Regions from separate parts of the Amycolatopsis sp. NPDC104819 genome, predicted to be linked through region 1. Evidence: riboswitches for the same ligand, from Rfam matches in the RefSeq annotation. Region 1 holds a riboswitch; each other region holds the start of a gene.
What was found. A riboswitch is a leader RNA that binds a small molecule or an ion and turns the genes downstream of it on or off. The one in region 1 is predicted to bind S-adenosylmethionine.
Positions count from the first base shown of each region.

Region 2: another riboswitch for S-adenosylmethionine. It lies ahead of thrC (threonine synthase); the one in region 1 lies ahead of ACZ63E_RS39595 (methionine ABC transporter ATP-binding protein).
Region 3: another riboswitch for S-adenosylmethionine. It lies ahead of ACZ63E_RS07950 (aminotransferase class V-fold PLP-dependent enzyme); the one in region 1 lies ahead of ACZ63E_RS39595 (methionine ABC transporter ATP-binding protein).

Region 1 covers NZ_JBVJON010000017.1:50,294-60,616, forward strand. The annotation lists gene ACZ63E_RS39580 (TatD family hydrolase) at 7-843, shown strand; gene ACZ63E_RS39585 (transglycosylase family protein) at 1,053-2,477, shown strand; gene rsmA (16S rRNA (adenine(1518)-N(6)/adenine(1519)-N(6))-dimethyltransferase RsmA) at 2,806-3,642, shown strand; SAM riboswitch class I at 3,789-3,895, shown strand; gene ACZ63E_RS39595 (methionine ABC transporter ATP-binding protein) at 4,089-5,102, shown strand; gene ACZ63E_RS39600 (MFS transporter) at 5,170-6,567, opposite strand; gene ACZ63E_RS39605 (TetR/AcrR family transcriptional regulator) at 6,672-7,214, shown strand; gene ACZ63E_RS39610 (4-(cytidine 5'-diphospho)-2-C-methyl-D-erythritol kinase) at 7,224-8,186, shown strand; gene ACZ63E_RS39615 (ASCH domain-containing protein) at 8,183-8,590, shown strand; gene ACZ63E_RS39620 (ABC-F family ATP-binding cassette domain-containing protein) at 8,595-10,323, shown strand, end outside.
Region 2 covers NZ_JBVJON010000002.1:305,923-316,245, reverse strand. The annotation lists gene lepA (translation elongation factor 4) at 1-185, opposite strand, end outside; gene ACZ63E_RS06325 (class I SAM-dependent methyltransferase) at 301-921, shown strand; gene ACZ63E_RS06320 (VOC family protein) at 918-1,292, opposite strand; gene ACZ63E_RS06315 (DMT family transporter) at 1,316-2,179, opposite strand; gene rpsT (30S ribosomal protein S20) at 2,534-2,794, shown strand; gene holA (DNA polymerase III subunit delta) at 2,844-3,824, opposite strand; SAM riboswitch class I at 3,960-4,093, shown strand; gene thrC (threonine synthase) at 4,107-5,372, shown strand; gene ACZ63E_RS06295 (ComEC/Rec2 family competence protein) at 5,421-7,799, opposite strand; gene ACZ63E_RS06290 (ComEA family DNA-binding protein) at 8,611-9,336, opposite strand; gene ACZ63E_RS06285 (FtsX-like permease family protein) at 9,481-10,323, opposite strand, start outside.
Region 3 covers NZ_JBVJON010000002.1:623,606-633,928, reverse strand. The annotation lists gene ACZ63E_RS07980 (DUF885 domain-containing protein) at 1-3,464, opposite strand, end outside; gene ACZ63E_RS07975 (AsnC family protein) at 3,598-4,602, shown strand; gene ACZ63E_RS07970 (RluA family pseudouridine synthase) at 4,599-5,528, opposite strand; gene lspA (signal peptidase II) at 5,525-6,106, opposite strand; gene ACZ63E_RS07960 (hypothetical protein) at 6,194-6,826, opposite strand; gene ACZ63E_RS07955 (hypothetical protein) at 6,766-7,389, opposite strand; gene ACZ63E_RS07950 (aminotransferase class V-fold PLP-dependent enzyme) at 7,406-8,761, opposite strand; SAM riboswitch class IV at 8,799-8,913, opposite strand; gene ACZ63E_RS07945 (M23 family metallopeptidase) at 9,007-9,663, opposite strand; gene ACZ63E_RS07940 (potassium/proton antiporter) at 9,898-10,323, opposite strand, start outside.

The DNA.
Region 1 (10,323 bases):
TAGTGCATGGGTGACGAGAAGCGCGAGCTGCCGCCTGTCCCGGACAGGCTCCCGGTGTCGGTGGTGGACGCGCACACCCATCTCGACGCGTGCGGCGCGGTCACCGCGGCCGAAGTCACGGCCATGGTCGACCGCGCCGAGCGCGCCGGCGTCGCCCGCGTCGTCACGGTCGCCGACGACCTCGCCTCCGCCCGCTGGGCGGCCGAGGCGGCGACCTGGGACCCGCGCGTGTGGGCCGCGGTCGCGATCCACCCGACGCGGACCAAGGCCTTCGGCGAGGCCGAGAAGTCCGAAGTGGAGCGCCTGGCCGGCCAGGACCGCGTGGTCGCCGTCGGCGAGACCGGCCTCGACTACTACTGGGACTACTCGCCGCACGACGCCCAGCAGGAGGCGTTCCGCTGGCACATCGACCTCGCCAAGCGGCTGGACAAGCCGCTGATGATCCACGACCGCGAGGCCCACGACGACGTGCTGCGCATCCTGGCCGAAGAGAATGCGCCGAATGCCGTAATCTTCCATTGTTTTTCCGGGGACGCGGAAATGGCCCGCAAGTGCGTCGACGCGGGGTACGTCCTTTCCTTCGCGGGCACGGTGACGTTCAAGAACGCGAAGGGGCTCCACGAGGCGGCCCGGCTCTGCCCGGCGGACCAGTACCTCGTCGAAACCGACGCGCCGTTTCTGACCCCCCACCCGTTCCGAGGGCGGCCGAACGAGCCGTTCGGCGCGGCTTACACCGTCCGTCACCTCGCGGCGCTCAGGGGCGAAGCTGTCCACGAAGTCGCCGAATCGGTCCGGACCACTGCCGAGCGGGTCTACCGACTCCCCAGTGTCACAACGGGATAAACGCACTGCGACATCGGTGTTCCTTGATCGCCCACTCGATCTAGTGACCCAGATCACGACACTCCGGGGGGTGTTTGCGCAACCCGGCGAGACCCGTTACTGTCCCGTGATCGTGCCGGTCGGGCCTGCGCTCAGCAGCTTCCGATCGTCACGCCCAGTCGTAGAGACGGCGCCCCCGACCGCCGTCTCGTGAAAGGGAACGATCCCCGGTGACAGGTAGCAGACAGGCTGGAGCACGCTCCGCCGTCCTCGAACGGAGCTATTTCGAGGACACCGCGTACGGCCAGCTCGACTTCTCCGACGACCCGAACATCACGCAGCAGGACATCCTCGCCGCCCTCGGCCCCGACGCCGACGCGATGATGGCCGAGATCGACGTCGACGTCGACGAGCTGATCCGGCTCATCAACGCCGAGACGACCTACCTGCCGCCGATCGTCATCCCGGACGAGATCGAGGCGGACCGCACCGCGTCCCCGCAGGCCAAGCGGGCCATGCTGGACGAGGGGCTGCGCGAGACCACCAAGGTCTGGAAGCGCCGGTTCCTCAAGGGCGCCGTCCTCAGCGTCATGATCAGCATCGCCGGTGGTGGCGCCGCCGCGCTGGCGATGAACAAGAGCGTCACCGTCGACGTCGACGGCCAGCAGCAGACCGTGCACTCGTTCGGCGACACCGTCGGCGAGGTGCTCGAGGACGCGGGCCTGTCCGTCGGCGCGCACGACTCGCTTTCCCCGTCCCCGCAGGCCGAGGTCGGCGACGGCGGGGTCATCAAGCTCGAGCGCGGCCGTCAGCTGAAGATGATCGTCGACGGCGCGGAGCACACCTCCTGGGTCCGCGCGACCCACCTGGGTGAGGCGCTCAGCCAGCTCGGCATGACCGGCATGGACAAGCCCGGCACGTGGATGTCGATGGCGAAGGACGGCGAGCTGCCCCTCCAGGGCGCCACCGTCGAGATCAAGACCCTCAAGAACATCACGCTGTACGACGGCGCGAACGCGCCGAAGCCGGTCAAGACGACCGCGGTCACCACGAAGGAGTTCCTGGGCGAGTACAAGCTCACCCTGGGCCCGGAGGACGCCGCCGAAGGTGGCCTGGACGTCAAGCTGACCGACGGCGCCGAGGTGCACATCAGCCGCACCGGCGTCTCGACGGTCGTCCAGAAGGAGACCATCGACCCGCCCGAGCAGAAGGTCGACGACCCGAACCTCGAGAAGGGCAAGACCGAGGTCGAGGACCCCGGCACGCCCGGCGAGAAGATGGTGACCTACAAGGTCACGCAGAAGAACGGCAAAGAGGTCTCGCGCGAGAGCGTCTCCGAGCAGGTCATCACGGAGGCCAAGCCGAAGATCATCCACGTCGGCACGAAGAAGCCGGCGAACCCGGTCATCGGCGACGCGTCCTCGTGGGACCGCATCGCGCAGTGCGAGTCGGGCGGCAACTGGGCCACCAACACCGGCAACGGCTACTACGGCGGCCTCCAGTTCGACAAGCAGACCTGGAACGCCTACGGCGGCTCCCAGTACGCGGCGCTGCCGAGCCAGGCGACGCGCGAGCAGCAGATCTCGGTGGCCGAGAAGGTCCGCGACGCCCGCGGCGGTTACGGCGCCTGGCCGGTCTGCGGCAAGAAGGCCTGACGAACTCCCGAACCGGCCCCCGTCCTCCCCGGACGGGGGCCTTTTCGCGTGCGCCGAGGGGCATCACGCGTGCGCCGAGGGGCATCACGCGTGTCCCGAGGGGAATCACGCGTGTCCGGAGAGGCATCACCCGTGATTGGCGGGGCATCACACCCGATGCCCGCCCAGTCACGCGTGATGCCTGCTCAATCACGCGAGATGCCCCTCCAATCACGCGAGTTCCGCGCTCAGTCACGCGAGTTCCGTCCCTGATCACGCGAGTTCCGTCCTCGATCACCGCGAACCGACCGTCCGGGGGCGCGAGATGTCCCATCGGTAAGCTCGGCCGGTGGTTGAACTGCTGGGACCTGCCGAGATCCGCGGGCTGGCGGCCGAACTCGACGTGCGGCCGACGAAGAAGCTCGGGCAGAACTTCGTGCACGATCCCAACACCGTCCGCCGGATCGTCGAGCTCGCCTCGGTCGGTCCGGACGACGTCGTGCTCGAGGTCGGGCCCGGCCTCGGGTCGCTGACGCTGGGGCTGCTCGCCACCGGCGCGCGGGTCGTCGCCGTCGAGATCGATCCCAAGCTGGCCGAACGGCTGCCGAAGACTGTCGCCGAGCGGGGGCCGGACGCCGCCGAGCGCCTCACCGTCCTCGAGGCCGACGCCATGCGCGTCACCGATGCCGAGCTGCCGGCGCCGACTGCCCTCGTCGCCAACCTCCCCTACAACGTCGCCGTGCCGGTGGTGCTGCACCTGCTCGCCGAAGTGCCGTCGCTCACCTCCGGCCTCGTGATGGTCCAGACCGAGGTCGCCGACCGGATGGCGGCGGGCCCGGGCAGCCGGATCTACGGCGTGCCGAGCGTCAAGCTCGCCTGGTACGGCCCGGCGCGCAAGGTCGCCGCGGTGCCACGCTCGGTGTTCTGGCCGGTACCAAACGTCGACTCCGCGCTCGTCGCCTTCGAGCGCGGCGACGCGCCGGCGTCCGACGACCGGGAACGGCTCTTCGGGCTCGTCGACGCCGCTTTCTCACAGCGCAGGAAGACGCTCCGGGCCGCGCTGGCGGGCTGGGCGGGCTCGGCCGAGCGCGCCGGCGAGCTGCTGGCGGCCGCCGGGATCGACCCGAAGACGCGCGGCGAGCAGCTCGACGTCCACGACTTCGCCCGGCTCGCCGCCGCCCGCTAGCCGCGGGCGACGTCCACTGTGGATGTCAACCGGCAGGGTGCTCGCCGACGTCTCCCGGCGTGCGCGTCTCGCCATCCGGACGCCGCCAGTCGTGTGATCTGGGCCAACGGGCTTGCGTTCGCTCTGCGGGATCGGTTTACTCAGTATGTCCATCCCGAGCGACTGAGAGACCTGGCTCGCCGAAGTCGCAGCAACCACCCTCCACAGGGCAGGTGCTACCGCCAGGACCGATGGAGGCCGTTTCCGATGAAGAGGGTAGCTCGCCCCCTGCTGCTGACCAGGCGTCGCGTAGTCGACGAAGGCCGCCGCTCCGTGACCGCATGTCGACGCTCCAACTGAGCTTTCCCGAGCCGGTCCACCTCTTCTTCTCGCACCGTCCATAGAGGACGGATTTCGTCTGCGGCCGGGCGCCTCCGAGTGAGCGCGCCCCGTTTTCTGGAGCCTTCGTGATCACCGTCGAAAACCTGTCCAAGTCCTTCGCCACCAACGGAAACTCGGTCGTCGCCCTGCGCGACGTGAGCGTCGACGTCCAGGCCGGCTCGCTGTTCGGCGTGGTCGGTCCCGCCGGTTCGGGCAAGTCCGTCCTGGCCCGCTGCATCGCGCTGCAGGAGCGTCCCGACCGTGGTGTCGTCCGGCTCGACGGCCTCAACACCGGCACCCTCGACGGCCGCCGGCTGCGGGAGATCCGCCGCCAGCTGGGCATCGTCGGCTCGAAGCCGGAGCTGATCGCCGAGCGCACCATCGCCGGCAACATCGCCTCCCCGCTGGAGCAGCTCGGGGTCGACGGCCCGCAGCGCCGCAGCCGCGTCGGCTCCCTGCTCGACCTCGTCGGCCTGACGCCGCGCGCCGCGCAGCGCCCCTCGGAGCTGTCCGTCGGTCAGCTCCGCCGGGTCGCGGTCGCGAAGGCGCTCGCGGCGGCCCCCGCCGTGCTGCTCGCGGACGACCCGACCGCCGGTGTCGACCCGGAGGAGGCCGGCGCGGTGCTCACCGTGCTCGACCGGGCCCGGTCCGAGCTGGGGGTCACCGTGGTGGTCACCACGCCGGACGCCGGGGTGGTCCGCCGGGTCTGCGACGACGTCGCGGTGCTGGAGGACGGCACGGTCGTCGAGCGCGGCACGGTGCTCGACCTGATCTCCAACCCGGCCAGCCGCACCGCACAGGCGCTGCTGCCGGCCATCGAGACCCCCCGCTCGCAGGGTGCGCGTTACGACCGCTCGGTCGACGTCGTGCTGGTCGGCTTCGCGTCGGTCGGCGCGTTGCTGCCCGAGGCGGCGGGCCGGTTCGACGTCGAGTTCGCCACCATCGGCGGCGGCCTGACCCGGATCGGCGACACCCCGGTCGGCCGCTTCCGCCTCGGCGTCCGCGGCGAGCGCGCCGACGCGGCCCTCGCGTGGGTCACCGAGCGCGGTGGCCACGTCACGCACACGGCTCGCGGCCCCCAGGGTGTCGCGGCCGCCTGACCTCCAGCGCCCCAAGGCGGCCTTGGGTGCGTTGAACGCACCGAAGGCCACATTGGGGCGCTCGGGGTCAGCGGGTGCCGCGCGGCAGGACCAGCAACGCGGTGAGCGCCGCGGCGCCGATGAGGCCCGCCGCCCAGGCCGCGGCCGTCGTGTAACCGTGGACGATCGCCGCCGGCGTGGTCAGCCCGGCCGCCGCCGCGGTGGCGATCGTGTTCAGCGCCGCCGTCCCGAGCGAAGCTCCCACCTGCTGTGACGTCGTCACGAACGCCGACGCCGCGCCCGCTTCACGCGCGCCGACCCCGCGGGTCGCGACGTTCAGCACCACCGGCATGCTCAGCCCGGCCCCGACCCCCAGCAGCAGCTGCATCGGCAGGATCACCGTGACGTACGACGCGTCCGGCGTCAGCCGTGTGGCGAGCAGGAGCCCGCAGCCGAGCACGAACAGCCCGCCCGCCAAGAGAGGCCGCGGTCCGACGCGGGCCAGCAGCCGGCTCGACACCTGTGTGGACGTCAGCATGTTCGCGCCGAGCGTCGGCAGGAACGCCAGCGCCGCGGCCAGCGCGCCGTACCCCATCACGACCTGCAGCTGGTAGGTCAGGAACAGGAACATCCCGAACGCGCCGAACGACGCCGCCCCGATCGTCAGGTACGCGACGGCGCGGGCACGGTCGCGCACCACCGTGAGCGGCAGCAGCGGGTGCGGGTGCCGGGCCTGCCGGCGCACGAACAGTCCGAGCAGCACAATGGAGGCTGTCAGGGAACCCAGTACCACCAAGGAGTTCCAGCCCTCAGTGGCCACTTCGGACAGTGCGTGCACGAGCAGCACGATCCCGCCGCAGCTGAGCAGTGCACTGGTCCAGTCCAGCTTGGTCTCCCGGTGCGCGGCGGCCGCGGGCACGGCGAACCAGGCGCCCAGCCCGGCCAGTATCGCGATCGGCACGTTGACGTAGAGGCTCCAGCGCCAGTCTAGGAACTCCGTCAGCGCGCCGCCGACGGTGAGCCCGACCGCGGAGCCGGACATCATGATGGCGCTGAAGATCCCGAACGCCTTCGCGCGTTCACGCGGTTCGGTGAAGGTCAGCGTCAGCAGGGACATCGTCGACGGCGCGAGCAGCGCCGCGAACACACCCTGCGCGGCCCGCGCGCCGATCAGCCACGCCGGCGACGGCGCGGCGCCGCCGATCGCGGACGCGACGGCGAACCCGGCGACCCCGGCCATCAGCGTGGTGCGGCGGCCGATCCGGTCGGCGAGCCGGCCGCCGAGCAGCAGCAGGCCGCCGAAAGCCAGCGTGTACGCGGAAATCGTCCACTGGCGGCCGGTGTCGGACATGCCCAGCGCGTGCTGCGCCGACGGCAGGGCGATGTTCACGACGGTCGTGTCGAGCACGACCATGAGCTGGGCCAGGCCCAGCGCGCCGAGGGCGAGCCACCGGCTCGCCGTGCGTGGTGGTGCGGCTGTGGTCATGACGGACCCCCGGGGTAAGCTGTGGATGCATTGCTTGTCGGCCGACAAGCAATGCCAAGCTAAGCCAACACTAGTCGGCCGTCAAGTAAGTTGAGAGGTGAGGCATGGCCGGGCGGCGCACCGACACCCGCGAGCGCATCCAGCGCGTCGCGCTCGAGCTGTTCGCCGAGCAGGGGTACGAAGGCAGTTCGCTGCGGGAGATCGCCGAGCGGCTCGAAGTCACGAAAGCCGCGCTGTACTACCACTTCCGCACGAAGGAAGACATCGTCTCGAGCCTGCTCGAGGACTGGGGCACCGCGCTCGACGAGCTCCTGGCGCGCGAAACCCGGCCGGCCGAGCTGCTCACCGCGTACGCCGCCCTGGTCGAAGACCGCTTCGGCCCGGTGATGGGCCTGGTGCAGCGCAACACGACGGCGTTGAAGGTCATCGCGGCGGGCGCCGGGCTGGCCGAGCGCATGCTCGAGCTGCACAGGCGGCTGAGCGGCGGGTCCGGCGACCCCGAGGCCGGCCTGCGGGCGCGGCTCGCCCTGGTCGCCGTCCAGCTCAACAGCGTCGAAGCCGAGCCGAGCACCCCGCCGGACGTCGCGCTCGCCGTCGCGCTGGACGTCCTTTCTCCTGGCCGGAGCGCGACCGGTGCGGGGACGTAGGCTGGTCGCGTGCTCGCCGTAGTTCCGCCCCCAGTCACCGTCCGGGTCCCGGCCAAGGTCAACCTGCACCTTTCGGTCGACGACCTGCGCGACGACGGTTACCACGAGCTGGTCACCGTGTTCCAGGCGCTTTCGCTGACCGACGAGGTGACCGTCGCGGTCGCCGACGACCCCGGCCTGGAGATCTACGGCGAGGGTGAGGGCACGGTGCCCACCGACGGCACCAACCTGGCCTGGCGGGCGGTCGAGGCGCTGGCGGCGCACGCCGGCCGCACCGAGGAGCCGAAGGTCCGCGTGGTGCTGCGCAAGGGCATCCCGGTCGCGGGCGGCATGGCGGGCGGCAGCGCCGACGCGGCGGCGACGCTGGTCGGGCTGGCCTCGCTCTGGAACCTCGAAGTGACGCGTGACGAGCTGGCCGAGATCGCGGCGGGCCTGGGCAGCGACGTCCCGTTCGCGCTTTACGGCGGCACCGCGCTGGGCACCGGGCGCGGTGAGCACCTGGTGCCGGTGCTGTCGCGGCACACCTTCCACTGGGTGCTGGCGTTCGACTCCGAAGGGCTCTCGACGCCGAAGGTGTTCGGCGAGCTCGACCGCCTGCGCGCGGACGGCAACCCGCCGCGCATCGGCTCCCACACCCCGGTCGTCGAGGCGCTGGCCTCGGGCGACCCGCGCCAGCTGGCCTTGCTGCTGGGCAACGACCTCCAGGCGGCGGCGGTTTCACTGCGCCCCGGCCTGCGCCGCACGCTCCGGGCGGGCGTCAACGCGGGCGCGCTGGCGGGCACGGTGTCCGGCTCGGGCCCGACGTGCGCGTTCCTCTGCGAAGACGCACATTCGGCGGTGGAGGTGGCGGCCGAGCTGTCGGGCGCGGGAGTGTGCCGCACGGTCCGGGTGGCACACGGCCCGGTCCCGGGAGCCCGGGTGGTCGGCGGCGACGACGCGCCGCGGCCCACGCCGCCGCGGGTGCACGCATGAAGAAGGCGGAGTTCGCGTTTCCGGGGCCGCTGCGGGACAAGCTGGTCGCGGCGATCCTGCGCGGGGAGAAGACGTCGACCACCGGCCTGGTCGCCGAATACGAGAAGTACGGCGAAGAGCTGCCTGTCGTCGGCGAACGTGAGCTGATGATCGACTCGGCGGGCGAAGGTGTCGCGGTGCTCGAAAACACCGAGGTGCGCGTCCTTCCGCTGTCCGAAGTGGACTTGCAGCACGTGCTCGACGAGGGCGAGGGTTTCACGAGCGTCGCCGACTGGCGCGCCGACCACACGGACTACTGGCAGAGCGCCGAACTGCGTGCCGCGCTGGGAGATCCGGAATTCACCGTGGACGACACGACCCAGGTCGTGGCGACGCGGTTCGTCATCGTGGAAAGGAACGGCTGAGCGGATGGCCAACCTGGTCAACCTGGAGGCGGTGAGCAAGTCCTACGGGGTGAAGCCGCTGCTGGACGGCGTCTCGTTGGGCGTCGCGGCCGGGCAGCGCATCGGTGTTGTCGGCCTCAACGGTGGTGGCAAGACCACGCTCCTGGAAGTCCTTTCCGGACTCGCCGAGCCGGATTCCGGACGGGTGAGCCATGTCGGCGGCCTGCGGATGGCCGTCGTCACGCAGCGGACCGAGCTCCCGGACGGCAGCACCGTCGGCGAGGTGGTGCTCGAACGTTACGGCGCCGAGCACGAATGGGCCGCCGACGCGCGGGTCCGGTCCATTGTGGACGGCCTGGGCATCACCGCGATCGGGCTCGACACGCCCACCGCGAACCTCTCCGGCGGCGAGCGGCGCCGGGTCTCGCTGGCCGCCGCGCTGACCGGCGAGCTCGACCTCGTCGTGCTCGACGAACCGACCAACCACCTGGACGTCGAAGGTGTCCAGTGGCTGGCCGACCACCTGCTGACCCGGCGGATCGCGGTTGTGGTCGTCACGCACGACCGGTGGTTCCTCGACACCGTCGCGAGTGTGACCTGGGAGGTCGCCAACGGCCGCGTCGAGAGTTACGAAGGTGGTTACGCCGACTGGATCTTCGCGCGCGCCGAGCGGGCGCGGCTCGCCGCGACGGCCGAGGAGAAGCGGCAGAATCTGGCGCGCAAGGAGCTGGCGTGGCTGCGCCGCGGCCCGCAGGCCCGCTCGTCCAAGCCGCGCTACCGCATCGACGCGGCCGAAGCTCTGATCGCGGACGTGCCGCCGCCGCGCGACTCCGTCGAGCTGATGGCGTTCGCGAAGCGGCGCTTGGGCAAAACCGTGCTGGAGCTGGAAGACACGACGTACACGGTCGGCGACCGGACGCTGCTCGACCACGTCACCTGGCGGGTCGGGCCGGGTGACCGGATCGGCCTGGTCGGTGTCAACGGCTCGGGCAAGACGTCGCTGCTCAAGCTGCTCGGCGGCGACGTCCAGGGTTCGACCGGCCGCCGGATCGAGGGCAAGACCGTCGCACTCGCGCACCTGCGCCAGGAGCTCGACGACCTGCCCGGCGACCTGCGTGTGCTGCAGGCGATCGAGCAGGTGGCCGGGCGCGTGGTGTTCGGCAAGCAGGAGATGACGGCGTCGCAGCTGGGGGAGAAGCTCGGCTTCCCGCAGGCGCGCCAGTGGACGCCGGTCGGCGACCTGTCCGGCGGCGAGCGGCGGCGGCTGCAGCTGTGCCGGCTGCTGATGGCCGAGCCGAACGTCCTGCTGCTCGACGAGCCGACGAACGACCTGGACATCGACACCCTGCAGCAGCTGGAGGACCTCCTCGACGGCTGGCCGGGCACGATGGTCGTGGTTTCGCACGACCGGTACCTGGTCGAACGGGTTTGCGACACGATCGTCGCCCTCTTCGGCGACGGCCGCATCACGCACCTCCCGGGCGGCATCGAGGAGTACCTGAACCGCCGGGCGGTCGCCAAGGAACCGGCGGCCGCGACCACCCCGACGGCGGCGAAGGCCGAGGCGAAGAAGTCGGCGGCGGACCTGCGCGCGGCCCAGAAGGACCTCGGCCGGCTGGAGCGCAAGCTCGACCAGCTGCACAGCAAGGAGCAGAAGCTCCACGCGTCGCTGCTGGAAGCCGCGACGGACCCGGCGAAGCTGATGGAGCTCAACGCGGAGCTGAAGGGCGTCCAGGGCGAGATCGAGGAGGTCG
Region 2 (10,323 bases), on a different contig from region 1:
CCGCGCTCCCGCTCGATGTCCATCCGGTCGAGGTACTGCGCGCGCATGGCCCGCTCTTCCACGACGCCGGTGAGCTGCAGCATGCGGTCGGCCAGGGTGGACTTGCCGTGGTCGATGTGCGCGATGATGCAGAAGTTCCGGATGAGCTCCGGAGGCGTGAAGGTCGTGTCGGCGAACGTCGTCACTCGAATGAGTCCTCGGAAAGTCGGGGATGGCCACCTCTATGGTCCCATGGCCCTCCGGGTGCGGGTGGGGGTCATCCCCGATGCGGGCTTTTGTGATCCGTGGTGCCCTCGAAGTATGAGCACTTCGCACCAGCCGGCACCCCCTCCCCAGCCGGAGACCAGCGGCTTCGCCCGTGTCCTCGACCGGACGTTCGGTCACCCCTCCGGCGCGCTCGGCCGCCTCGGCGGCCTGCTGATGGCCCGGGGGAACGCCGCCACCGAACACCGCGTCGTCAACCTGGCCAAGCTCGAGCCGGACGAGACCGTCCTGGTCGTCGGGCCAGGCCCCGGCGTCGGCCTGGAAGCCGCGTCGCGGCTGGCCGGGCGCGTCGTCGGCGTCGACCCCTCGCCCGAGATGCTGGCGCTCTGCCACGAGCGCTGCGGCGACCGCGCCGAGCTGCGGGAAGGGTCGGCCGCGCACACCGGTGAGCCCGGCGAGTCCGTCGACGTCGTGCTGACCGTGAACAACGTCATGCTCTGGGACGACCGCGCCGCGGGGTTCGCCGAGCTGTTCCGGGTGCTGCGGCCCGGCGGGCGGCTGCTGCTGTCCGCGCACGAGAAGTGGCTGCCCGTGAGCAGGCACGTGCTAGCCGACGAGGCCGCCGCCGCGGGCTTCGCCGACCTGCAGACGTGGACCTGGGAACCGCCCGGCTTCACCGCGCTGGCCGCGCAGCTGCGCGCCGTCAAGCCCGCCTAGCGGGTGTCGGTGCGGATCGGGTGGCCCTCGGGCACCTCGACCAGCACGATCCGCGTGCCGTCCGGGTCGGCGATCCAGGCCTCGTCCAGGCCCCAGGGCTCGCGCTGGGCGTCGCGCACCGGCTCCAGGCCTTTCCCCTTGAGCTCGGCCAGGGTGCCCGCCAGGTCCCGGACCTGCACCCAGAGCACCAGGTCGGGCGACGCGCCCGCCGTCCCCTCGCCGGAGACCTCCAGGGAGCCGTGGCCGAGGAAGAAGACGGTGCCGCCGGGGAACTCGCGCTCCACGGCCAGGCCGAGGGTGTCGCGGTAGAACCCGGTGGTCGCGGCGACGTCACGCGGGCGGATCAACAGCCTGCTCTTCAGGACTTCCATCAGACCATCCCTACCGGACGCGCTCAGGCGACCGCAATCGCGGCGATCCCCGACAGCACGATCACGGAGCCGGCGAGCCGCCGCACGGCGTCGCGTTCGCCCAGCACCAGCCACGCGGCGAGGCCGCCGAGCACGATGCTCACCTCCCGGGCGGGCGCGACCAGGCTGACCGGCGCCATGGTGAGCGCGAACAGCACCAGGACGTACGCGATCGGCGACAGCACCGCGACGACCAGCACCTCACGACGCTGCTCGCTCCAGATCCGGCGCACCTCCCCGCGGTCGGCCAGCGCACCGGGCACGAGCAGCACGCTCTGCAGGACCGACCCGAGGCCGAAGTAGACGATCGGCGGCACGCTGAGGCCGGTCACCGCGTGTGCGTCCCAGAGCGTGTAGCCGGCGATGACGGCGCCGGTCAGCAGGCCGTAGAAGATCCCGGCCTTGACCGCTTGCGGGTCGCCCGCCTTGCGGCCGGTGCTGATCACCAGCACCCCGGTGATCACGAGGAACGCGCCGAGCAGACCGAGCCAGCCCGGCCGCTCGCCGAGCACCAGGACGGCGGCCAGCACCGACAGCAGCGGCCCGGTGCCGCGCGCGACCGGGTAGACGACGGAGAGGTCGCCGACGCGGTACCCGCGCTGCAGGACGATCCCGTAGGCGATGTGCAGCACCGCCGTCACGACGGCGGCGAGCAGCCAGCTCCACTGTGGACGGTCCGTTTCCACGACCAGCAGCACGACCGTCACCGGCAGAAGGAAGACTGCGGAAGCCGTGTAGTAGAGCCAGACGAACTGCGTGCCGCCGGAGGAGATCCGCTTGGCGGCCAGGTTCCACGCCGCATGCACGACCGCGGCGACGAGGACGAAGGACAGGGCGGTGGCGTTCATGGGACCCTTTCGGGTTTTCGCGCGCGCGAAAACCGGGTCCTCCAGGCTTTTGCCCCGTCAGATGAACGACCGGCCGTCCGGGCCCGCCGATGGTGCCGCTCGGACCAGACCCGCCGGTCCTGGTTGTGTGGTGCGGCGTGTGCGGACCGGCGACGGAACCCTAGGCACTGACCGCCCTCCACCGTACTCCCCATGATCGGTTGCGCGCAGGTCCCGGCGGACGAGGCCGGGAGCCGGGCTGTTAGAGTTATCGCTCGCTGCCCGTGCGGCATTCCGTCATGGAGGAAACCTGCTTTCGAGCAGGGCCACTTCAGCGCGGCGGCGAATCTCACCGAGTGAAACAGGAGTTGCCCTATGGCCAACATCAAGTCGCAGATCAAGCGCATCACGACGAACGAGAAGGCGCGTCAGCGCAACCAGGCGATCCGGTCCTCGGTGAAGACCGCGATCCGCAAGGTCCGCGAAGCCGCCGACGCCGGCGACAAGGCCAAGGCTGCCGAGCTGCAGCGCGACGCCGCCCAGAAGCTGGACAAGGCCGTCTCGAAGGGCGTCATCCACGCCAACCAGGCCGCCAACAAGAAGTCGGCGCTCGCGAAGCGCGTCAACGCGCTCTGAGCAAGCTGTTTCTGGAGAAGCCCCGGCCTCGGCCGGGGCTTTCTTCATGTCAGCGGTCGCCCTTGGCGGCCGCCACCTCCAGCACGGCTCGTTCCAGCGCGTAACCCGGGTCCGCCGCCACGCCCTTGACCTCGGCGTTGAGCCGCGCGACCACCCGCATCGCCGTGGCCAGCCCGTCCTGGTTCCAGCCCCGGGACTGGCCCTGCGCCTTGCGGATCTTCCACGGCGGCATGCCCAGCTCGCCGGCCAGCTGGTTGGGGTTACCGCGGCCCGCGCCGGAGACGCGGGCGATCGTGCGGACGGCGTCGGCCAGCGCGTCGGCGACCAGGACGTGCGGAACCCCGAGCTGCATCGCCCAGCGCAACGACTCGAGTGCGGCGGCGCGGTCACCGCTGACCGCCCGCTCCGCGACCGCGAACCCGGTCACGTCGGCCCGGCCGCGGTGGTAGCGCCGGACCGCTTCGGCGTCGACCGCGCCGCCGGTGTCCGCGACCAGCTGCGTCGCCGCAGAGGAGAGTTCCCGCAGGTCGGAGCCCACGGCGTCGATGAGCGCGGCGACGCCGGCGGGGTCGATCTTGCCGCCCACCCGGCGCACCTCGTGCCGCACGAACTGCTCCCGCTCAGCGGGCTTCGTCATCTTCGGGCACTCCGTGACTTCGGCGCCGGCCTTCTTCAGCACGGCCGGGAGCGTCTTGCCGGCCTTGCTGCGGCCACCGCCGGTGTGCACGACGACCAGCACGACCCCCTCCGCCGGGTCCTTCAGGTAGGACGCCACGGCGTCGGCCAGCTCCTGCGAGATGTCCTGCGCCGACTCCAGGACGATCACGCGGCCTTCGCTGAACAGCGAGGGGCTGACGAGTTCGGCCAGCTCAGGGGCTGTGAGATCGGACACCCGGACGCGGGTCAGCTCGGCCGTCGCGTCGATCGTGCGGGCCGCGGCCAGCGTCTCGCGGACGGCGCGCTCGATCAGCAGTTCTTCCTCACCCAGGACCAGGTGAAGCGGGGGCGGGGCGGTGGCTTGCGCGGTCACCGGAGGATCCTCTCACTTCTCCGAACGTGCGCCCGCTCCGGTGATGTGGAGCCGCCACCATGGCACGGTCCGAACGCCATGTCGTACGGTGTCCTCGAGGCGGCGCGTTTGTGGCGCGCCCCGACAACCGAATACCGCTCATCCAGAGGGGCAGAGGGAACGGCCCGACGAAGCCCCGGCAACCGGCGTACAGCCCGTCATCCCGCGATCGCGGGGTAGCTGACGACCACGGTGCCAATTCCGGCCCGCTTCGGCGGGGCAGATGAGGAAAGGAACCTCGCGATGACCGCAACCCTCGGCACGACCTCCACCACCAAGACCCCGGATCTCGGACCGGCCGTCGAACTGGTGTCGAAGGAAGAGGGCCACCGGCAGCCGCTCGCCCCCGAGTTCGTCTCCGCCGAAGACTTCTCGCCGCTCGAGGTCGCCTACGACTTCGGCCGCGTCCGCCGCGAAGACATCGAGGCCGGCCCCAAGAACATCTGGCGCTACAAGAAGCTCCTCCCGGTTCCGTCGAACATCGAAGAAATCCCGAACACCGAGCCCGGCGCGACCCGCTTGGTGCGCGCCGACCGCCTCGCCAAGGAGCTCGGCCTCAAGCGTGTGTGGGTCAAGGACGACACCGGCAACCCGACGCACTCCTTCAAGGACCGCGTGGTCGCCGTCGCGCTGGCCGCGGCCCGCGAGTTCGGGTTCGAGGTGCTCGCGTGTCCCTCGACCGGCAACCTGGCCAACGCGACGGCCGCCGCGGCCGCCCGCGCCGGCTGGCGGTCGGTCGTGCTGATCCCGAAGTCCCTCGAGCGCGCCAAGATCCTCACCACCGCGGTCTACGACGGCGACCTCATCGCCATCGACGGCAACTACGACGACGTCAACCGCCTCGCCACCGAGCTCGCCGGTGAGCACCCGAAGTGGGCGTTCGTGAACGTGAACGTCCGGCCGTACTACTCGGAAGGCTCGAAGACGCTGGCCTTCGAGGTCGCCGAGCAGCTGGGCTGGCGCATCCCGCCGCAGATCGTCGTGCCGATCGCCTCCGGTTCTCAGCTCACCAAGGTGGACAAGGGTTTCCGCGAGCTGGGTCAGCTCGGTCTCGTGGACGCCAGCCCGTACAAGGTGTTCGGCGCCCAGGCCACGGGCTGCTCGCCGGTGTCGGCCGCGTTCCGCGGCGGCCACGACGTCGTCCAGCCGGTGAAGCCGGACACGATCGCCCGTTCGCTGGCGATCGGCAACCCGGCCGACGGCCCGTACGTGCTCGACATCGTCAACCGCACCGGCGGCGCGATCGAGGACGTCTCCGACGAAGAGGTCGTCGAAGGCATCCGCCTGCTGGCCCGTACCGAGGGCATCTTCACCGAGACGGCCGGCGGGGTCACCGTCGCCACGGCGAAGAAGCTGGTCGAGACGGGCAAGCTGGACCCGGACGCCGAGACGGTGCTCCTCATCACCGGCGACGGCCTCAAGACCCTCGACGCGATCGAGAACCACGTGGGCCCCAAGGCGGTCCTGCCGCCGTCGGCCGCCGCGGTGAACAAGGCGCTCGGGTACTGATCTTCGCCCCGGCGGTGCGCCGGGGCGGGCCGCGGGGCTCACCCCGGCTCATCGGCGCGGTGGGCCGCGGGGCTCGCCCCGGCGTGAGATCGCCGGGCCCGCCGGTTCGCCTACGACGGCGGTGTCTCCGTCCTGGTCCGTCCGGGTCACCCGTGCGCCCAACGCCACCAGAGTGTCCATTGTGGACTTGCTGGGATGTCCGTAGGTGTTGCCCGCGCCCACGCTGACCAACGCCACCCGCGGCGCCACCGCGGCGAGGAACGACGGCAGCGAGTACCGCGAGCCGTGGTGTGGGACCTTCAGCACCTCCGCTTTCAAGTCTGTGACGTCGGCTAGGAGGTCCGCCTGCGCGGCCAGTTCGACGTCGCCGGTCAGGAGCATCCGGCCGGCTGCCGTTTGCGCCCGGAGGACCACCGAGCTGTTGTTGATGGTGGTGCCGTCCTGCCCGGCTGCACGGGCAGGGACGTAGCGCGGGCCGAGCACGTCGAGTGAGAGCCCGGGCCAGTCCAGCCGCTCCCCCGGGTTCAGCTCGACCAGGGGCACGGCCTGGCGGGCCGCCTCCGCGGCGACCTGCCGCCACGCCCACTCCGGCGCGCGCCCCGGCCCGACGGCGATGCCGCCGACCGCCCGGCCGTCGAAGACCGACGCGAGCCCGCCGATGTGGTCGGCGTGCAGGTGGCTCAGCACCACCAACGGGATCCGGTCGACGGCGAGCCGGTGCAGGCACTCGTCGACCGGTCCCGGCTCGGGTCCGGTGTCGATGACGATCGCCCGTCCGGGCTCGGCGGTCGCCAGGACGACCGCGTCACCCTGCCCGACGTCGCATTCGACCATCGCCCAGTTGCGCGGTGGCCACGCCGGCGCGATCACCCGGACCGGCACGAGCACCAGCAGCGCGCCGACGACCAGCACGGCCATGAGCAGCCGGACCCGCCGGTGACGAGCGGCCAGCACCAGCACGAGGAGCACACCGGCGGCGAGCAGGCCGCCGGCCCAGCCGCCGGGCCACGCGACTGTCGCGCCCGGGGCTCGTGCGCCGTGCCGCGCCACCGTGATCAGCCAGCGTGCCTCCGGATCGGCCAGGTGCACCAGGACCTTCCCCGCGCCCGGCCACCAGGGCCCGGTGACCGTCGCCAGCACGCCGAGCACGGTCGCCGGGGCCACGACCGGCGCCGCGAGGACGTTGGTCAGCACCGAAACCAGGCTCACCGAGCCCGCCATGCCCGCGATCACCGGTGCGGTCACGAGAAACGCCGCCAGCGGGATCGCCAGCCCTTCGGCGAACCCCGGCGGAACGCCGCGGCGGACGAGCGCGGCCGCCCAGCGAGGCGCGAGCAGCACGAGCCCGGCGGTGGCGAACACCGACAGCGCGAACCCGAAGTCCGTGGCCATCGCCGGATCCGCCACCACCAGCACGCAGACCGCGAACGCCAACGCGGGCAGCGCCGAACCACGCCGTCCCAGCGCCAGAGCCAGCAACGCGACCGCCGCCATGACGCCGGCCCGCAGCACGCTCGGTTCCGGGCCGACCAGGACGAGGAACCCGGCCAGGCACGCCCCGGCCGCCACCGCCGACAGCCGGGGCCCGAGCCGGACCAGGCGCAGGAGGAGCAGGACCGCGCCGCAGGCCACGGCGAGGTTCCCGCCACTGACCGCGGTCAGGTGGGCGAGGCCGGCGGTGACGAACTCCTGCTCGACCCGCGGCGACAGGCCGCTCGTGTCGCCGAGGACCAGGCCCGGCAGCAACCCGGCGGGCTCGTCCGGCAGGCTCTGGCACAGGTCGTGGAGACCCGCGCGCAGATCGGCCGCCGCCCGCTGCCACCACGGCGCGGGGCCGGGTTCCGTGGGCGGGCCGCGCACGGACAACACGGCGACGGTCAGGTCCGAACCACGCGGCGGCATCAGCAGCCCCGAGACGGCCACTTCCTGGCCTGGTAGCAAAGTCGCCCACTGCGCGACCGGTGCGAGGAGGAGAACCTGCCCGGAGGAGTCGACCGGGCGGCCGTCGACTGATGCGGTGCGCACGTCGGCGGTGAGCACCACCGATCGGGCACCGGCTTGGGTGTCGGCGTATCCCGCGCTCCGCACCGGCTTCGGCCGTTCGGCGACGATGACTCGGAGGGTGGCCGGTAGGCCGTTTGCCGCTGCCGCGCGGAGTTGGTCGTGTTGGGCGTCGCGGATTTGCCAGGCGACCGGGCCGGCTGTGACGAGGCCCAGTACGAGTACGGCCGCGGCTGTGCCAAGTGCGCGGGGACGGCCGCGGGCGCGGTAGAGCACCAGGCCGGCGATGAGCGCCGAGGCGAGCCCGGCGGCGAGTGCCGTCCACCAGCCGAGGAGGAGGCCGGACAGTGCCGCGAGCCAGCACAGGAGGGCTGCCGGGACCAGCCGCATGTCTTGGCGGGTGTCGGTTGCGGGGACGGTGGTCATCCGACCGGCTCCTGTCTTAGTAGGCTGGCGGCTGTTGTCGACCGCGGGCCGACGAGCAGGCTGGCTGGTGCGCCGAGCCGGGCCAGCGCCCGGGCCACCGGCAAGCCTTGCCAGGCGACAGTCACCTGCGTCCGCGCGCGGACGAGGAGCCCGACCAACACGCCAAGCCACGCCGGGACCCGCTGCGGGCCCTGCCAGGCGGCGGTCACCGGGGTAGCCGCCGACCGTGAATCGACGAGGAACCCGAAAAGCGCGTCAGGCAAGCACATCTTCGCCGCCTGAACCAACCGCAAGTCGTGTGGAGCGGCAGTCACCGCGACGGCAGCCGCCGACCACCAGCCACCAAGTGACCCGGCCAGGGCCGCTGAGAGCAGCCGCGAGCCCTGCAAGGTGGCAGTCGCCGGGGTGGGAGCCACCGCCCGCGAACCGACGAGGAACCCGAAGAGCGCGCTAGGCCGGTACACCAGCGCAGCCCGAAGCAACCACGAGTCCCGCCCGCCCGCAGGAGAGAGCGGTGTTGGCCGGGTTGCTTGGCAGCCGGTGGCCGACGGTCGCCGTTGCAATGACTGCTGCTCGGCGCCGTTCGGGATCGGCGTCGGGCACCGCGACGGGGAGCCGTTGGGCCCGCCGGCGGGTGTGCGGTTCGAGCGGCTGCAGGAGACCATCCGGCCGGCTGGCACAAGCCGGAGCACCAACGCCGCCCAAACGGACTGCAAGTGTGGAACGGCAGTCATCCGGGCGGCGACCGATGACCACCAGCCACCAAGCGATCGTGCCGATGCCGCGGGGACAAGCCGGGCGGGGACGGCGGTCATCCGACCGTCACCTGCTCCCGCAACTTGGCGAACTTGCTTTCGCCGATGCCATCGACGTCACGCAACTGCTCCACCTTCGTGAAGCCGCCGTGGTCGGTGCGCCATTGGACTATGCGCTTGGCCATCACCTCGCCGACGCCGGGCAGGGTGTCGAGCTGGTCCGCCGTCGCCGCGTTGAGGTCGACCTTCGCGCCAGCCGGGTCGTCGGGGGCCGCCAAGGGTGCCGCGGGAGCCGGGATCCCGACGGCCAGCTGTTCGCCGTCGGTCACCCGGCGGGCGAGGTTCAGCGCGTGGAGGTCCGCTCCCGGGTCGGCGCCGCCCGCTGCTCGGAGGACGTCCGCGACCCGGGATCCCTGGGGCACCGTGACCAACCCCGGTGAGCGGACGCGGCCGATCACGCTGACCACGAGGCCGGCCTGGGGTGCGGCCCGGGCCGGCGCCTCGGCCGCCGGTTTTGCCGACGGCAGTGCGGGCGCCGGCTCGGGTGCCGGGCGGCCGCCGAGGAGGGCCACCGAGCCGAGGATGATCAGCACGACCGCCGCGAGGACGCCGGCGAACGCCCACCGGCGGCGGCCGGCGCCGGTGGGGCCGCCCGGCAGCCAGCGCCGGACCAGCCGGCCGCCCGGCCCGACCGTGCTCGCGTCGGGCGTGAGCTGGTCGGCCAGCCAGGCGAGCCGGTCGTTGAGGGGTGGGCCCGGATCCCGGGCGGGCTGCTCGAACACACGATCGACGTTAGGGCCCGCGGGGAGGCGTCCGACAGGGGTGCCGCCGCGTTCTGTGGACAACCGGGGTGTTGTGGATGGATCAGCTCCGCCCGGCCCGGGACCGGCCGTTTCCGTCGTACCCGGATGGCATGCTGGAAGGTTTCACCCCGCTGCCGGCACGGTGGCCCGCCGGATGACGCGGCCCCCGGCCACCGACGTCACCGCCAGCGCCACCACCGCCCCGAAGACCGCGCTGAGCAGGAACGGCCCGGCATCAAGAGCCAGGCCGCCCGTCTTGACGACGGCGAACGGCACCACGCAGACCATCGCGCCGGCGGAGGCGGCCACGATCGCCGTCACCGCCGCGGCCGTCGTTTCGCGCAGCAGCATGCCTTTCGCCTGCCGGCCGGTCGAACCGAGCAGCGCCAGGACGGCGAACTCGTCGTGACGGCGGCCGATCGCCGCGACCAGGTTGTTCGTCAGCGCGATGGCCATGAACAGCCCGATGAGGACGACCACGAGGTAGTTGATCGACGCCAGGACGCGCGCCGTGCTGTCCGCCGCGACGTGCCGGTTCTCGATCCCCTGCATGGCCAGCGTGCCCGCCGAAACGCCGACGAGCAGGGTCAGGAACGTGACCACCGGCCGCATCCGGTCCGGCGCCGCGGCCAGGTTGACCGCGGCCAGGTAGGCGCCCGCGCCCCGGGACCGCGGCCGGAAAAGGCGCAGGACGGCGTTGGCGACCGCGATCAGCTCCGGCGCGAGCACCGCGAGCCCGATCGCCGTCAGCACCGTGGCGGGGCCGGTCATCGCCGTCGTCGCGATGCTGTCGGCCGGCAGCCCCAGGACCGCCGACGCCGACCCGATCCCGGCGACGAGCAGGACGATCGCCGTCACCCGCCGGCCGTTGCCGGCCCGGCGAGAAGGCAACGGCTCAGCCACCGCGACCGGGCTACGCCGCGCGGGCTTCCGGCTGCCGATCCAAGCGGCCAGGACACCCGCGCC
Region 3 (10,323 bases), on a different contig from region 1:
GCCACGTAGCCGGCGCGGGCCCGGGTTTCGGCCTCGGCCGACGGGTCCGGCAGGCGGTTGTGCGCCCCCGGCAGGCCGAACACCGACGGGGCAATCGGCTGCCGTTCGAAGTTCAGCTCCACCAGCTCGTCGGCCAGCCGGTCGGGCGTGTCCCCCTGGCCCGCCACCCAGTCCGAGACGACCTTCGCCAGCGCGGACAGCGGCAGCATGCCGTGCCCGAGCACGACGTCGTGGAAACCGCGGATGTCGAACCGCTCGCCCAGCGCCTCCTCGGCTTCGGCCCGCAGCCGCTGGATCTCCAGCCGCCCCACCATGTACCCGAGCGCCTGCCCCGGCCAGCCGATGTACCGGTCGATCTCCGCTTCGATCTCCAGCCGCGCCATCGGCGTGTTTTCGACGAGAAAGTCGATCGCCCGCTGCCGGCTCCAGCCCAGCGCGTGCAGCCCGGTGTCGACGACCAGCCGGCCCGCGCGCATCGAATCCTGGGTCAGCAGGCCGAACCGGGCGACGTCGTCGGAGTAGAGGCCCATCTCGTCGGCCAGCCGCTCGGCGTAGAGCCCCCAGCCCTCGGCGTAGGCGTTGAACATGCCGACCCGCCGCAGCAGCGGCAGGTCCGTCAGCTCCTGGGCCAGGCTGAGCTGGAAGTGGTGCCCCGGCACGGCTTCGTGGAACGCGATCGCCTCGCTGGTGAACCGCGGCCGCTTCTCGGCTTCGTGGGTGTTGGCGTAGTACGTGCCCGGGCGGGTGCCCTCGAGCGACGGCGGCAGGTAGTACGCGATCGTGCCGCTCGCCGCGTCCGCTTCGGGTACCGGCGCGACTTCGCACTTCTCCGCGGGGAGGTGCGAGAACCATTGCGGCGCCACGGCTTCCGCCCGCGCGATGGCGTCACGGGCCGCGGCGAGCAGCTCCTCGCCGTCCCGCCAGCGCAGGGCCGGGTCGGTGCGCAGGCGTTCGAAGATCTCCGCGAGATCCGTGGTGCCGAACACCTTCCCGCCCAGTTCGCGGTACTCCTCCGCGAGTTTCCCGATGATCGCCAGCCCGGTGTCGTGCAGGTCCTGCGCCGTGCGCTCGGTCGTCGTCTCGGCCCGGATCAGCGCGGCGTACCGCTCGGCGCCGCCCGGCACGTGCCCGATCCCGGGCTCGGTGTCGGGCCGCCCCGCCGGTTCGACCTCGGTGCGCAGGAAGTCGCGGTAGCGCGTGTAGGCCGGGTGGACGACCTCGGTGAGCAGGCGGTCGCGTTCGGCTTCGAACCCCTCGACCGCCGCCGTCGTCCCGACCTTCAGCACGTCGGTGTCCGCCGCCGCGAGGTAGCGGTCGATGTACTCGACGCCGACCCGGGCGAGGAACGCCGGCGGCACGAGCCCCTCGGCGAGGCTCGCGCGCTGCCGCTCGGTCAGCGCGGCGAGGAACGGTTCGATCGCGGCGAGCCGCGCCAGGTACCCGCGCGCCTTCCGGTCGTCGTCCAGCTTGTAGTAGGGCAGGTACATCAGCAGCCCCAGCGCGGGCGAGGTGAACCCGTCGCTGACGGCGATGTCGGTCGCCCGCGACCCGAGCCGGTCCGCCTCGGTTTCCGCGGCAGCGGCCACGACTTCGCGCGTCACGGCCTCCTCCGCCGTCATGCCTTCGGCCGGCAGGGCCCGCGCGCGGGCCGCGAGACTCGTGTAGGCGGCGTGGAAACGCTCCTGCGCCGCCCGGGACTGGTCGCCGAGGCGGTCGTGGTCACCGGGCAGGCCGAGGACCGACGGGTGCAGCGGCTCCTGCTCGAACGTCAGCGTGACGAGCTCGTCCGCCAGGCCGTTCGCCGTGTCACCGTGCCCGGCCACCCACTCCTCGACGACGGAGGCGAGCACCGGCAGCGGCAGCGCGCCGCCGGAGAGCACAACGTCGTGGAACGCGCGGACGTCGAACCGGGAGCCGAGCCGCTGCTCGGCGCGGGTGCGGATCCGCTGGATCTCCAGCCGCCCCACCATGTACGCCAGCGCCTGACCGGGCCACGCGATGTAGCGGTCGACCTCGGACTCGATCTCGGGCAGCGCCTCCGGGGTGTGCTCGACCAGGTAGTCCACGGCCTGCTGCCGGGTCCAGCCCAGCGCGTGCAGGCCGGTGTCGACGACCAGCCGGCCCGCCCGCAGCGAGTCGCCGGTCAGCATGCCCAGGCGCGCGACGTCGTCGGAGAAGAGGCCCATCTCGTCGGCGAGGCGCTCGCTGTAGAGCCCCCAGCCCTCGACGTAGGCGGTGAACATGCCGATCCGCCGCAGCAGCGGCAGCCCGGTGAGGCCCTGCGCGGTGCTGAGCTGGAAGTGGTGCCCCGGCACGGCTTCGTGGAACGCGATCGTCTCGGCCGGGTGCCGCAGCCGCTCGGTGGCCTCGTGGGTGTTGGCGAAGTAGATGCCGGGCCGGGAGCCGTCGTCGGCCGGCCGCAGGTAGTACGCCGCGGGCGCGCCGGGCGCGACCTCCGCCGGCACCGCCTCGACGGTGCACGGCTGCGCCGGGATCCGGCCGAACCACTTCGGCGCCTCGGCGGTGGCCCGCGCGACGGCCGAGCGGGCGGTGTCGAGCAGCTCCTCGGCGCTGGTCCAGCGCAGGGCCGGGTCGGTGCGCAGCCGCGCGAAGATCTCCGCCAGGTCGTCGGTGCCGAACACCCGGAGCCCCAGCTCGCGGTACTCGGCGGCCAGCGACTCGATGACGTCGAGGCCGGTCTGGTGCAGCTGTGCCGGAGTCAGGTCGGTGGTCGTGTGCACCCGGGCGAGCCGCGCGTACGCCGCTTCGCCGCCCGGCAGCGCGGAGAGGCCGGGACGGTCGGCTGGCCGCCCGTGCGGCTTCACCTCGGCGAGGAGGAACTCGCGGTACTCGGCGAACGCGGGGCGGACGACGTCGGCGAGCAGCTCGTCGCGCCGACGCTCGAACTCCCCGTCCGGCGCCGGCTGGCGGCGCAGCGGGTCGGCGGCCGGCTCGGCGAGGTAGCGGTCGAGGTGCGCGACCGCGGCGTCGACCAGGTGGGCCACCGGGACCAGGCCGTCGGTGATGCCCTCGGTGTGCCGGCGCGCGGCCTGGCGCAGGTACGCCGGGACCGCGGCGAGCCGCCCGAGCTGCGCCTCCGCTGTCTCGCCCGCCGTCACGGGGGTCATCGGCAGGTTCAGGAGCAGGGTCGCCGCGGGCCCGATGGAGAGGTCGGTGACGGTGAACTCGGCCGTCCGCGCGTCGATCACCGCGATGCGGGCCTCGGCGGAGGTGATCAGGACGTCCCGGGTGACCCGGTCCTCGGCCGCCAGGCCCTCGGTCCCGAGCGCGCGCGCCCGCTCCAGGACCGCCGCGATCCGGGCCCGGGAGGCCTGCTCGGCTTCGGCCGACAAGTCCGGCAAACCGGTCGCCGCCGGGCGGACGCCCAGCACCGCCGGCGTCAGCGGATCGGCGGCGAACAGCGCTTCGACGAACTCGTCGGCGAGTTCGGTGACCGCGGTCATGACGGGACCCCCAGCTATCGGTGTTGTGCTCCCGGCCGACCCTAACGGAGATCACCGACAAGAACGGCCGGTCGTTCGCCGGGGGCGGACGGCCTCGGCGCGACCGGCGGGGCGACGCGGTAGCGTTCACCGAGTGGCCGTGACCGATCCCGTGGACATCCGCCTGCTCGCCGCGCTCGCCGACCTCGGCAAGGCCGCGGTGCACGAGCTCGCGGCCAAGGTCGGCATGGATCCCCGCGAGGTCGCCTACCGGCTGGTCGCCCTGTCCGGCAGCGGGCTCCCGCTGCTCGTCGGCGTCGAAAGCGACCCGAACGGCCTGCGCGCGGCCATCGCCGGCGCGCCGCCGTCGTGGGCGAACCGGCCACCCGCGGCGCCGCAGTTCCCGCCGTCGCAGCCGGTGCCGCAGCAGCCGCCGATGCCCCCGGGCCCGGGTCCGCAGGGGGTGCCGTCCGGTCCGTACAACGTCCAGGGTGCGCCGTCGGGGCCGTACAACGTGCAAGGTGCGCCGTCCGGGCCGTACAACGTCCAGGGCACGCCGTCCGGGCGGTACCCCGGCCCGCCGCCCCGGCCCCCGCAGCAACAGCCGCCGCGTCCGCCGCAGCAGCAGTTCGCGCCGCCGCCGGTGCCGCTCGACCCGTCCGTCAGCACGTGGGGCCTGCCGCAGACGGCGTCGTGGGCCCGCGGTGACGATCCCCCGCGCACCGGTGCTCCCGGCGGCAAGCAGGGCCGGCTCGGCCAGGTCATGGAGACCCAGGGCCTGGAGGGCGAACAGCTGTCCGTGCAGCTGCTGGAGGTCCAGGACCCGGCGGACTTCCTCTTCAGCGCAGCCGGCTACCGCCTGGAGAACGGCGAACGCTCGGTGGTCGTGCACACCGAGATCACCAACCGCGGCGCGATCCCGTTCGCCTCACTGCCGGACAACTACCTCGAGCTGCTCGCCGCCGACGGCACGGCGATCGGCAAGGCACCGGTGTCGCTGACGTCGCGGCCGCCGCACAAGATCGGCGTCAAGCCGGGCGAAACCCTGGGCGGCCACACGGTGTACGTGCTCGCGGACACCACCCGCGTGGTCTCGGTCCGCTGGAGCCCGCGGCCGGAGCCGGACGAGCGCACCCTGACCTGGTCGATCGACGACTAGTAACTCTCGTCCTGCAGGATCTTCAGCGCGTTCGCCAGGTCTTCCGGGTACTCTGACTCGAACTCGACCCAGCGGCCGTCCGCCGGGTGCGCGAACGCCAGCGTCTTCGCGTGCAGCCACTGGCGGCTCAGGCCGAGGTGGCGGGCCAGGACCGGGTCCGCGCCGTAGGTGAGGTCCCCGACGCACGGGTGCTTCAGGGCCGAGAAGTGGACGCGGATCTGGTGCGTCCGCCCGGTTTCGAGCTTGATGTGCGCGAGCGACGCCGCGCGGAACGCCTCGACGACCTCGTAGTGCGTCACGCTCGGGCGGCCGCCCTGGACCACCGCGAACTTGTAGTCGTGGCGCGGGTGCCGGTCGATCGGGGCGTCGATCGTGCCGCGGGTCGGGTCCGGGTGGCCCTGGACGATCGCGTGGTAGCCCTTGTCGACCGTGCGCTCCTTGAACGCGCGCTTGAGCACGGTGTACGCGTGCTCGCTCTTGGCCACGACCATCACGCCGGTCGTGCCCGCGTCGAGCCGGTGCACCACGCCCTGGCGTTCGGCCGCGCCCGACGTCGCGATGCGCAGGCCGGCCGCGGCGAGGCCGCCGACGACCGTCGGGCCGGTCCAGCCCGGGCTCGGGTGCACGGCGACGCCGACCGGCTTCGAGATCACCACGATGTCGTCGTCGTCGTGCAGGATCTTCATGCCCTCGACGGGCTCGGCGACGATCTCGACCGGGTTCGCCGGCTCGGGCAGCGTGACCTCCAGGAGCCCGCCCGCGGCCAGCCGGTCGGACTTGCCCGCGGGGCGCCCGTCCAGCAGGACGTCGCCCGATTCGGCCAGTTCGGCGACCACCGTGCGGGAGAGGCCGAGCATCTTCGCTAGACCGGCGTCCACGCGCATCCCGTCGAGCCCGTCGGGCACCGGGAGCATCCGCGAGCTCACGCCTGGTCCTCCTGTGCTTCGGCCTTCTTCTTGTCCTTGGTCGACGTGCCGTCGTAGTCCTTGCCCAGCAGCGACAGCAGCACGATGAGCGCGCCGCCGACGCAGATCGCCGAGTCGGCGATGTTGAAGATCGCGAAGCCCTTGCCGTTGGGGGCGAACGCCGAGATGAAGTCGACGACGTGGCCCTGCAGGCCGCCCGGCGGGCGGAAGATGCGGTCGGTGAGGTTGCCCAGCGCCCCGGCCAGCACCAGCCCGAGGCCGATCGCCCAGCCGATCGAGCGCAGCCGCCGCGACAGCCAGATGATCGCGATGACGACGGCGAGCGCGACCAGCGCCAGCACCCACGTCATCCCGGTCGCCATCGAGAACGCGGCGCCCGGGTTGCGGATCACCTGCAGGTAGATCAGCCCGCCGAGGATCCGGACCGGCTCCTTGCCCTCCAGGTTCGCGACGACCAGGTTCTTCGTCACCAGGTCGATCGCCCAGAGCACGACCGCGACCGCGAACACCCAGCCGACACGACGCTTCGGCAGCAGCGGCTTCGCCGGGACCTCGGGGGTCTCCGGCGCGTCGGCCACGGGGTCGGGCGCCGCTTCGGCGGCGGCTTCGGTCTCGGGTTCGGAGTGGCTGGGCTCGGTGCTCACCGGTCCATTGTCCACGCCTGGTCAGGGTGCGTCGGCGGCAGTGTCGCGGGGACGCCGGAGGAGGACCGCGAACGCCGCGGCGAACAGCACGCTCGTCGCGGCGAGCGCCCCGGTCACCGGGGTCGGCAACAGCACGCTGACCAGCGCGAACACCACGGTCACGGCGAGCACGAACCAGCTGCGCTCGTAGGCGGCCAGCACCAGCAGCCCCAGCGCCGCGACGAGCGCGCCCCGGACGTCGCCGGGCAGCCGAAGCTCGACGGCGCCGAGCAGGTCGAGCAGCGGGACGGCGGCGAGCGCGGCCAGGGTGCCGAGCACGAACCGGACGGGCCGTGGCGGGGTGCCGGCGCGGCGCAGGTGCAGCCAGTGCCAGCCGGCGACGGCGAGCACGACACACGCGAGGCCGGCGAGCCAGCCGAGCGCCGCGGGCGGCACGACGTTCGTCGCGTAGACGTCGGTGGAGTACCACCCCGTGCCCCCGACCCCGCCGGTGCCGAGCCCGACCCCGGACAGGTCCTGGGCCAGCTCGTAAGCGCGCGAGTGCACGAACTGGCCGGCCTCCGGCGTTTCCGGGACCAGGGCGACCACCGCCATCACGAGCTGCGCGAACCCCAGTGCGGCCAACGGGAACCAGTGGTCGCGCGATCTCCCCATCGGGGCAGGATAGCGCCCGCCAGCAGGACGCCGGCCGAAATCAGCACGCCGGGCAGGTCCGCGACGAGGACGGCGGCCGCCCCGGAAAGCACGGCGGTGGCGAGGATCAACAGGCTGCGTTCCCACCACGCGACGACGGCGAGGCCGAGCGTCGCGAGGATCGGGCCCCGGGCCGTGGCGTCGAGGCCGAACCAGCTGTAAGCGAGCAAATCCAGCAGCGGCACCGCGAGCACGACGCCGGCGGCGGAGAGCACCGCGGCTTTCACGCCGAGCCGCCGGGCGTACCCGGCCACCACCGCGAGGAACGCGGCGATGAGCGCCCACTGCCAGGCCACCCCGATCCCACCGCGGTAGGCGATCACCGTGTCGGAAATGCCGAGGAACTGCTGCGGGCCACCATGGTCGTCGACAGTGAGCCCGAAGATGCTCTGGTACGACGGCGCGGCCGGCGCGAAGTGCGACGCCAGCTCGGCGGTCACGGCCGAGCGGCGGAACAGCTCGACCGTGACCAGGACCAGCTCGGCAAAACCGAGCAGTGCCAACGAAACCCCGTGCCTCCCCATCGGCCCAGGCTAGCGCTCAGCAGAACGGCGGGAGCTCCCGCGGGTCGCCGACCGGCGCCCAGCGGCCGTCCACCTTCGTGTATTCCCAGCGCGCGCCGCGGGCGACGATCTGGCGCAGCGCCAGCACCACGCGGTCGACGTGCTCCTCGGTGCTGCCGAGGCCGAGGCTGACGCGCACCGCCTGCCGGCCGTCACCGCCGGCGACACCGATGAGCCGCTTCGCCGCGATGTGGGCGCAGAACGCGCCGTCGCGCACGCCGATGCCGTACTCGGCGGACAGCACGGCCGCGAGCCAGCCGGGGTCGAAGCCGTCGACGACGAAGCTGACCGTGCCGACGCGGTCGACCGGCGCGTCGAACAACCGCAGCTCGGCGCAGCCGGGGATGCTCTCCAAACCCTTGCGCAGCCGGGTGAGCAGGGCCTGCTCGTGCGCTTCGACCGCGGCCCAGTTCCGGCTCAGGGTTTCGCAGGCGACACCGAGCGCGTACACACCGACGGTGTTGGGCGAGCCCGCTTCGTGGCGCTCGGGCCCGTCGTTCCAGACCACGGCGTCGTCGGTGACGAGCTTGGTCGCGCCGCCGCCGGCGAGGTACGGCTGGGCGGCGCGCAGCCAGTCGGCGCGGCCGATCAGCGCGCCGGCGCCGAACGGTGCGTACAGCTTGTGGCCGGAGAGGGCGACGTAGTCGACGTCCAGCTCCTTGATCGAGACGCGGCGGTGCGGGGCGAGCTGGGCGGCGTCGAGCGCGATGCGGGCGCCGTGTTTCCGTGCCACCGCGGCGATTTCGGCGACCGGGAGCAGTTCACCGGTCACATTGGAGGCTCCGGTGACGACCACCAGGCGCGGTCCTTCGGGGCAGCCGGCGAGCGCTTCGTCCACAGCGGACACCGCGGCGAGGCGGGTGCGCGGGGTCGGGATCCGCCGGACGTGCGGGCCCCGCCACGGAAGCAGCGCCGCGTGGTGCTCGGTGTCGAACACGACCACCGAGGTGCGCGGCGGGAGGCTGCGGGCGAGCAGGTTGAAGGAGTCCGTGGTGTTGCGGGTGAACACGACGGTGTCGGTCCGGCGCGCGCCGACAAACCGGCGCAGGGTGTCGCGGGTGCGCTCGTAGAGCTTGGTCGACACCTGCGACGCGAAGCCGGCGCCGCGGTGGACGCTGGCGTACCAGGGCAGGAACTCGTCGACGGCGCCGCGGACGGCCTCCAGGCACGGCGCGCTCGCCGCGTGGTCGAGGTTGGCGTAGCCGATATCGCCGCCGGTGACGAGCGGGACCCGCAGCGACGCGCCGGCGACGGCCGGGATCTCCTGCGGGACAACGGTTTCGACGAGCTCGACGGGAGCGACGGTGCTGGTGCGGTCGATGGCGAGAGTCATCGGTGCCTCCTCGGCAGTCCGGGGGACCCCGGCGAGGGGCCCGCGCTTGCCCGTCGCACGACGCGACCGGCCCGGTCTTCACCCGGGGCACCCCACCGCGGTAGGAGGGTTGCCGGCCAGCAAGCCGGGGCTTGACGCTGGCACTCATGACCTGGCTCGAAGGTAACCGAAACCGGACGCGGCGGCCAACCCCCGGTTCGCATTCTGAGACGCCGCTCACAGGACTGCGCAGGATGCGAGAAGGGTCAGAGCTTCGCGCGGAAGTGGCCCGGCAGCTGCGTGACGGCGTTGTCCGCGAGGTGCGTCGCGGTGCCCTGGTACTGCTCGGATCCGGCGGTGAAGAGCCAGCCGCCCAGGGTCTTCCCGTCGACCGGCTCGCCGTGGGCCGCGGCGACCGCCGTCGAAACCTCGGCGAAGGACTTGCCGTCCCAGTTCGCCGCCGGGGCGTCCGGCAGGGTCCAGAGCGTGAAGTGGACGTGCGCGCCGGTGCTGCTGCCGCCGCACGGGAGCGCGTTGCCGGTCGAGCCGAGCTCGGCCCCGGCCTCGACCTGCTCACCGTCGGTGACCTTGATGCCCTCCATGTGGTAGTACCCGGTGCGCCAGCCGCCGGCGTGGTCGATGGTCACCCAGTCGCCGCCCGCGCAGTGCTGGAGGTGCACGGTGCCGGCCAGCGGGGCCCGCACGGTGCGGTCGGCCGGGCTGAAGTCGACGGCGTTCTTGACCCCGGTGCTGCCGTCGTCGGAGTGGATGCCGGCCGAGTACACCTGCTGGCCCGCCTTGAACGGCAGGGCCAGGGCCGGGAACGGGGCCACTTCGGCGCTCGCGGCCGGCGCGGCGAGCAGCCCGCAGGCGGCGGTCATCACGGCGGCCAGAACCGCCCCACGAACGTGCAGCTTCGTCACCGTGCGTACTCCTTTGGCTGTTCACTCACCCATTCGAACTAACCGGATCGAGCGCACAGTAGGCCAAAGGTTGGATCACTGGGAAGATCACACGGCGTTTTTATGCCCGACGATCACCCTCACGGAAAAAGATCACCAGGTCAGCACGAGAACCGGACAAGGACCGGACAAGACGCAGGCCAGCGCAGGCCCAGTCGTCCGATCGATCACGGACCGGCCACGACCACGAACGGGCTAACGGCCCGACTCGCCCTTCCAGCGGGCCAGGCGCCCGGCCCGGTCCACCGCGCGGAGCCGGCGTTCGACGGTGTCGCGGACGACGCTCGTCGTGACGACCAGCAGCTGGTCGTGCTCCTGCAGCCGGCTCGTCTTCTGCGGGGTGAAGCCGGCGCCTTCGCGCACGACCAGGCTGACGGTCGCCCCGACCGGCAGGCGCAGCTCGGACAGGTACACGCCGTGCAGCTTCGACCCGGGCTGGATGCGGACCTGCAGCAGCTCGGCGCCCAGCTCGTCCAGCGGCGCGGAGTCGACCTCGATCTCGTGCGCCTCGGACTTCTTGGACAGCCCGAGCCACCGCGCGAGCGGCCCGAGCGTCGCCCCCTGGAGCAGCGTCAGCACGATGACCAGCACGAACACCGCGTCGACCAGCCGTTGCGCGCC